DNA from 2 places in the Cytobacillus sp. FSL M8-0252 genome. Region 2 is predicted to be linked to the other one. Evidence: predicted binding sites of a transcription regulator. Region 2 holds the regulator's gene; the other holds the start of a gene.
The links. The regulator LexA, encoded in region 2, represses DNA repair genes until DNA is damaged. The targets are predictions, from matches to a motif close to CGAACATATGTTCG.
Positions count from the first base shown of each region.

Region 1 (3,432 bases), 970 kb from region 2:
GTAATATTGGACTCGCCTGGCATAAAGGACGTTATTTCTCTCAGGCTGCGACTGATCTCCATCAATTTACGGTGCGTTTTTTCAAACACATCGCTCTTACTTATTTTGACGATCAGAGTGTTGGCGATTGATACGGGGTATAGTTAACTTAACTTTCTTCTATATGAATGATTTCTGGTAGGAAAATGATATCAATACTGTCATCCTCCTTTACTACTCGAAGCGATTGTTTGAATGTATCTACATAATGAATGCGACCGGAAATAGTCACTTGTTCTCCTCGACGGAACAAGGTAAATGTTAACAAAGTATGAAACGCCATGGCCTCGCTAATCACCTCATCGAACTGTTCATATTGTTGTTCATCTAACTGAGGTTTAGTTTGTTTATGGTGACTTTCATCATACTCTCTTAAAAGCTTGACATGTTCCGGTAGCATCATTGAAACCCATTTCTTATTCCCACGATCACGAAGCATCACTTATTCCTTCTTTCTCATTACTATTTTTTATGGCCACCGACAAGTGTTGCTCTATGTCTCGCTGTACCTGCATCGGTATAAGAAACCGCTCGCAATAAGGAAGCAGATCCGAAGCGGGCACGAATGCGATCGACGGTATAGCCGAGCTTGCGCTTGTTAAAGCCGTTTTGATCAAATAAACTAAGCTGATACTCGTGATCATCGGTTATTTGTCCAAGAGAAATAGTAATCTTCCGAACCGTTTTGCCGTTATAATGTTCATCTAATAAAGCTAAACAAACATGATAAATGGTCATTGTTACATTTGTCGGCTCCTCCATTGTCCGAGAACGATAAAATCCACCACCAAACTCATCCTTGCTATATCCAAGCCCAAAATGAACGGTTCTTCCAGCCTTACGATGTGTGCGCGCCCTTCTTGCAACCTCCTCACACATCTCTAAAACAACATGCTTGATTTCTTCTCTATCAGTATAATCTCGAAGCAAGATTTGACTTTTCCCAAAGCTAATTTGACCTTGTAAAATCGGAGCACCGATTTCTGACAAATCTATTCCCCATGCGTGATAATATAGCTGATTGCCCATAATACCAAACTTTTTTTCTAGTGTAGTTAGATTAAAATGGGCAAGCTGACCAACCGTGAAAATGCCCATACTGTTCAAATTTTTCTCCATTCTACTGCCTATACCCCACATTTGACTTAATGGAGAAATCGGCCAAAGCTTTTCTTCTATCTGCTCATAAGTCCACTCAGCAATACCAGCCTTCTTTGCTTCTAAATCAAGACAAAGCTTTGCCATTAACATATTAGGACCAATTCCAACAGATGAAGGTAGTTGAAATTCCCTTTCGATATCATCTTTTATCTTTTGGGCAATCGTATAGGCGTCACCCCATATATGTTCTGTTCCGTCAATACGAATAAAACTTTCATCGACACTATAAGTGTGCACAGCCTCTTTTGGTACATAGCGATGAAATACACGTGTAATTTCCATAGAGACACGTAAATACGTAGCCATCTTTGGCTCTTCAATAATAATGCGCGGGTCATTGGGTACTTCAAATAGCCGCGACCCTGTTTTTATGCCAAATTCTTTCTTCATTCTCGGTGAAGCAGCAAGAATGACACTACCTTTACGATCATGATTTCCCGCCACTACAAGATAGCATTCCATTGGATCTAATCCCCGTATAACAGCTGAACAACTGGCATAGAAGCTCTTCATATCTATACATAAAATTTGTTGTTTTGGCATTACACTATAATCAACCATTAGATTGCCTCTTCTCACTATAAAATAAGAACTTATGTTCCGTTTATTTATACCCATAATATTAACCGAATATACGTTCTCTTTCAATGGAAATTTTACGACGAATTTCTTATATTCGACTGCCTAGACAAAAGCTGGGATTAAATAAGAATAGCTCTATCATTAGATGAGATGGACTATGGGTAAAACAAACTCTTGTACAGCAGAAGGCTGCTCCTTCCATTATTCTATGTATAAATATTCGACATATTATGATATTTTACCTAAATCTATAATCAAAAAAAGTCCCAGCTTTTCCTCTTTTATTTGACATGCCTGTTATTTAACTGGAATGTTTAATGGATAGTCGAAAAAATCAGTGTTGCTCCGCTTCTTTGGCGGTTTGTACGAGCAAATCTCTTTTGTAACCAAAATAAGACACAAAAAAAACATGAACAAATTGTTCATGTTCCTGTTTTCTAAAGATTCCTAGCGAGTAAATGGGACCCAACCTTCTGCAGCTAGGATCACTTCCCATAATCCGTTCGGAATGTCATATTTATCTCTTTCTTTTAAATTCAGGGCATATTCTATTTTCTCAAGACGATCTTCTTGAATATATGCAGCCCATCTTGGTGAAATGAGCAATTCTCTACCTATAGCAATAAGCGGGATATTTCGTTCTCTAACAGCTAATGCATCATCAGGTGAATTCACTTTTCCAACGGCCATCAACGGAACGCGTCCGTTAATTACTTCATTCACCAGCTCAATTCTTGTGCGCTCTGTATCCGCCCCGCGGTGAGGAGTAGATAGTGCATGCATAAGGGAAATGTGCAAATAATCGAATGGAAGATTTGATAAGGCATCCACTAGTTGAAAGGTTTCAGTCATTGTTAAACCAGGTGTCGACGGCTCTTCAGGTGAGAAGCGATAACCGAAAATAAATGGTCTCTTTGCATGCTTATCAATCGCTTTTTGGCAAGCTTCCGCAACAGCCAATGGAAACTTCATCCGATTTTCTACGGATCCACCCCATTCATCCGTACGGTTATTCGTATAAGGGGAATAAAACTGCTGTACTAAATACCCGTTTGCACCATGAATTTCTACTCCATCAAAACCTGCTTCAATTGCTCTTCTCGTTGCTTCTCCAAAAGCTTCGATAATTTCTTCAATTTCCCCTGTCGATAGGGCACGAGCCTTTTGGTTATCACGATCGATATTTGATGCAGATACAACATCACCATCGGGAACAAGTTCAGAGGGACATGAAATGCCGCCGTGATGAATTTGTATCACCGCTTTTGCCCCTTCTTGTTGAACTGTCTCGGCTAGTTTTTTTAAACCAGGAATAAATTGGTCATCGTAAATAGCCGGTTGACCAGGAAAAGCTTTACCATTTGGTGTTACATTGGCGCAAGCAGTAATAACTGTACCTAAATCCTTTGCACGGGCCTTAATAAAGACTAATTCTTCTTCCGAAATAGAGCCATCTTCATTAGAAGAATAATGTGTCATCGGTGCGAGTGCAAGTCGATTTTTAACTGTCACACCGTTAGGAAATGTATAGGATTCAAATAATGGTTCAAATTTTGCTTTCATATCTATCACCTTTTCTCTATAAATATCTTCACGATTTCACCATATAGATAAAAACAGCCCGATGCAAACCATTCAACTTGAAACATT
Region 1 covers NZ_JBBOWZ010000001.1:3,121,738-3,125,169, forward strand. Annotated here, with positions in the region: gene MKX83_RS15695 (LysR family transcriptional regulator) at 1-131, shown strand, start outside; gene MKX83_RS15700 (YolD-like family protein) at 149-478, opposite strand; gene MKX83_RS15705 (Y-family DNA polymerase) at 502-1,761, opposite strand; gene MKX83_RS15710 (NADH-dependent flavin oxidoreductase) at 2,230-3,345, opposite strand; gene MKX83_RS15715 (SDR family NAD(P)-dependent oxidoreductase) at 3,431-3,432, opposite strand, start outside.
Region 1: a site for LexA is predicted at 1,828-1,841, ahead of MKX83_RS15705 (Y-family DNA polymerase). Genes of this name have one in related genera too.

Region 2 (3,432 bases):
TGGGCAATTGTATAAATCTTCCCATTTTCTTTAAGTATACAATGTAAGATGGCAATTTTAGCATTTCCTCTTCCAATCCTGGTTTCATCTTGAATAAGAACAGCCTCTGCTTGATTTTGTTTAAGTAACTCCAATAATTGCAACACACCAATTCTTTCTAAATCATAGCCACTTGCTTTCTCACGTATGACTTCAACTACATTCATATCCTTCATTCTCGCTAAATGTAAAAGTTCTTCTTCTTGTCTAGCAAGAGACGTTTCCTGTGTATCCTTCGTCGTACTCACCCTGCAATATATAATTACATTCATTCTCTTTCATTCCTTTAGTCTTCTAATATCACACTAGCTAAATTTGTTTCAGATATTATTTCACCATTTGTAATGGGAAGATATACCGTATCACCAGGATGTATTTTACCTAAATGTATATGATTAAATTCTTCTACCCAAGCAACAAAGTCTTTAGAAGACATATTATGGGCATCTTTAAACTCCTCCGCTATTTTCCATAAAGAATCTCCTTGTTTTACTTCAACTTTTACATATTCCTCCTGATTTGCATTACCAGTGTTCAAAAATAATAAGAAAACCATACCGAAACTAAAAGCGATAAGAATAATAGCATAACTATAAGAATTCCACAATTGTTTTATCATTAATTGCCACCCCTGAATAGAATATATGTTCGATTTAATAATTTTAGTATAATGCGAACATTTGTTTCTGTCAATAAGAAAATTCGAACTTATGTTTGTATCTATTTACTACTGATGGTATAATAATCTTAATGAAATTGACGAAGGTGCGTGATAGCGTGAAATTATCTAAGAGGCAGCAAGATATATTGAATTTTATAAAAGATGAAGTAAAACAAAAAGGTTATCCACCTTCCGTTAGGGAAATAGGTGAAGCTGTTGGACTTGCTTCAAGTTCAACCGTACATGGCCATCTAGCCAGACTAGAGAGTAAAGGTCTTATTCGTCGAGATCCGACAAAACCCCGTGCCATTGAGGTATTAAATCTAGAAGAGAGCAACCCAATACCTAAAGTGCAAACGGTGAACGTACCTATTATCGGTAAGGTTACTGCTGGTCACCCCATTACTGCGATTGAGAATGTTGAGGAATATTTCCCTTTACCTGAAAGAATGGCTCCGAGTGATGAAAATATCTTCATGCTTGAAATTATGGGAGAAAGTATGATTGAAGCTGGCATATTAGATGGTGATTATGTCATAGTCAAGCAGCAACAAACAGCAAATAATGGAGAAATCGTGGTTGCTATGACAGAAGATGATGAGGCCACCGTTAAGCGATTCTTTAAAGAGAAGAACTTTATCCGCTTGCAACCAGAAAACCCTACTATGGAGCCGATTATCTTGCACAATGTATCTATTTTAGGCAAAGTTATTGGTGTTTATCGTCAAATACATTAAAAAAGAGTGTCATTATTGACACTCCTTTTTAATAGTTTGCAATTATCTTTATATGTTACTCATACAATTATAAAATTTAAAAAATTCAGTAAAATAGAATCATTACATCGAGACAAAAATATATTATAATGAAATTTACACCAAGAATCAACCTAAGGTCGCAAAAAAATCTCGGCTTTAGGAGTGTGAAGGAAAAATGTTAATGAACATTCTCTTCGCTGCGTTGATTGGTGGAATTGTCGGTGTTGCAGGACATTTGCAGAGATTAGGCAAACTAGTCAAGCCACGGATGACGAAAAAATTCATTTATTTAGGGTTCTTAGAAGACATCTTACTAGGAGGACTGGCGGCCGTATTTGTCATTGTGACAACAACACCGGATTCCCCCACTGCTGTTTTCATCATCTCTCTCGTATCTGGTATGGGAGGTGAGGGTATCTTAAAATTATTAGATACCCTAAAAGTAAAAGATCAAGAATAAAATTTTATTCCGTTCTTATGAACGGTTTTTTGTTGTATATAACAAGAACAAATTTTATTTAGACAACTTCGCTTTTTACCTACTATTCTAGCGCTAGAAATACCCGCTTAAACAGTTCTATTTCACCTTTATGGAAGGGACATAACACATTTTCGTTTAACGTTTTGTGTTGCTTCTTAAATTGTAATATGTATGTCTTACACAGCCCATAGAACCACTCTCCTGAAGTACTGTTCATCCATTCAATACGAGCTAATGTTTTTAAATTTGATACCTACTACTTGACATGATGTTTTATGGGTAAATAAATATTAAAGCATTTTTCATGAAAACAAATAGCTAGGATGATTAAATGCCAATTATTCAATTGATTGGTAACTTGAACGACCTACTTCATCATACATACACCTTAAATTCAGTTCATAAATGAATCAATTGCCCCCCTTGATTTTACATACCCAATAACCCACAAGTACTAAATCGCTTAAAATAACTATTTCTCATTGATTTCGACTATCCGCATCATTACTTATATTTTTTCTTCCTATTATTAATAAATAAATCTGTAGACAAACTCATTTAAGGAGTTTATCTACAGTCTGAAGCAGCCGTTAAAACGGTATTTGAAGATGCCTTTTAGTTTCAGCAATAGTTATTTTCCCATATATAAGCTTCCATTAAAACACAGTAAAAGCACTCTCAACTTACGGGGTTCCTAAGTTCCTTATACTTCAACTGCAACAATATCATCACAACAGATCGTAGTAATTCTTACACGAGCTTTCTTGTCACAACAACAATGATCGTGACGATCATCGTGACGATCACAGTCTGCTTTAGCTAGGAAGACTAAATTACCGCGAATATCGATAAACTCCCCGAACACATGGCCGCCACCTTTAAGAAACACTCTCACATCCTCACCACGGGAAACGTTCTTAAAGAACTCATCGCAGCCACAATCCTTATTGTCGTCTTTGCTGTAATTACCACAACCGTGATTGTTGTTGTCATATCCATATGAGTCTGAATATCTTGGTCTTCTTCCAAAAAAACAATTATTATATCCCATATCTCTTCCTCCTTTCTATCATTATGTTAATACTATATGTCGAGGGTATTGGAGGTGTACGGGCTATATCCCCCTGTTAAAAGACCATTTATTTTCTCTTTGTTTCTATCTTTTAATTTGCTATCCTATCCTAACTAAAATAAAGAAGCAGCCGTTATGGCTGCTTTGGTTGGACTCTTTTTAGTATCTAATAAAGAGATACCAAGTTGAATGTTAATACTCAACAGTTATACTCCTTGCATACATATCTGTTTAGACACAATAAAGAAACTACTAACTATCGTGTTTCAACTGCAACGATATTATCGCAACAGATCGTAGTGATTCTTACACGATTTTTCTTGTCGCAACAATCATCGTGACGATCATCGTGACGATCATCGTGACGATCACAGTTAGCTTTTGCTAAGAAAACTAAATTACCGCGAACATCAACGAATTC
Region 2 covers NZ_JBBOWZ010000001.1:2,153,358-2,156,789, reverse strand. Annotated here, with positions in the region: gene MKX83_RS11055 (YneB family resolvase-like protein) at 1-311, opposite strand, end outside; gene yneA (cell division suppressor protein YneA) at 326-658, opposite strand; gene lexA (transcriptional repressor LexA) at 790-1,437, shown strand; gene MKX83_RS11040 (DUF4257 domain-containing protein) at 1,634-1,918, shown strand; gene MKX83_RS11035 (hypothetical protein) at 2,643-2,828, opposite strand; gene MKX83_RS11030 (hypothetical protein) at 3,268-3,432, opposite strand, start outside.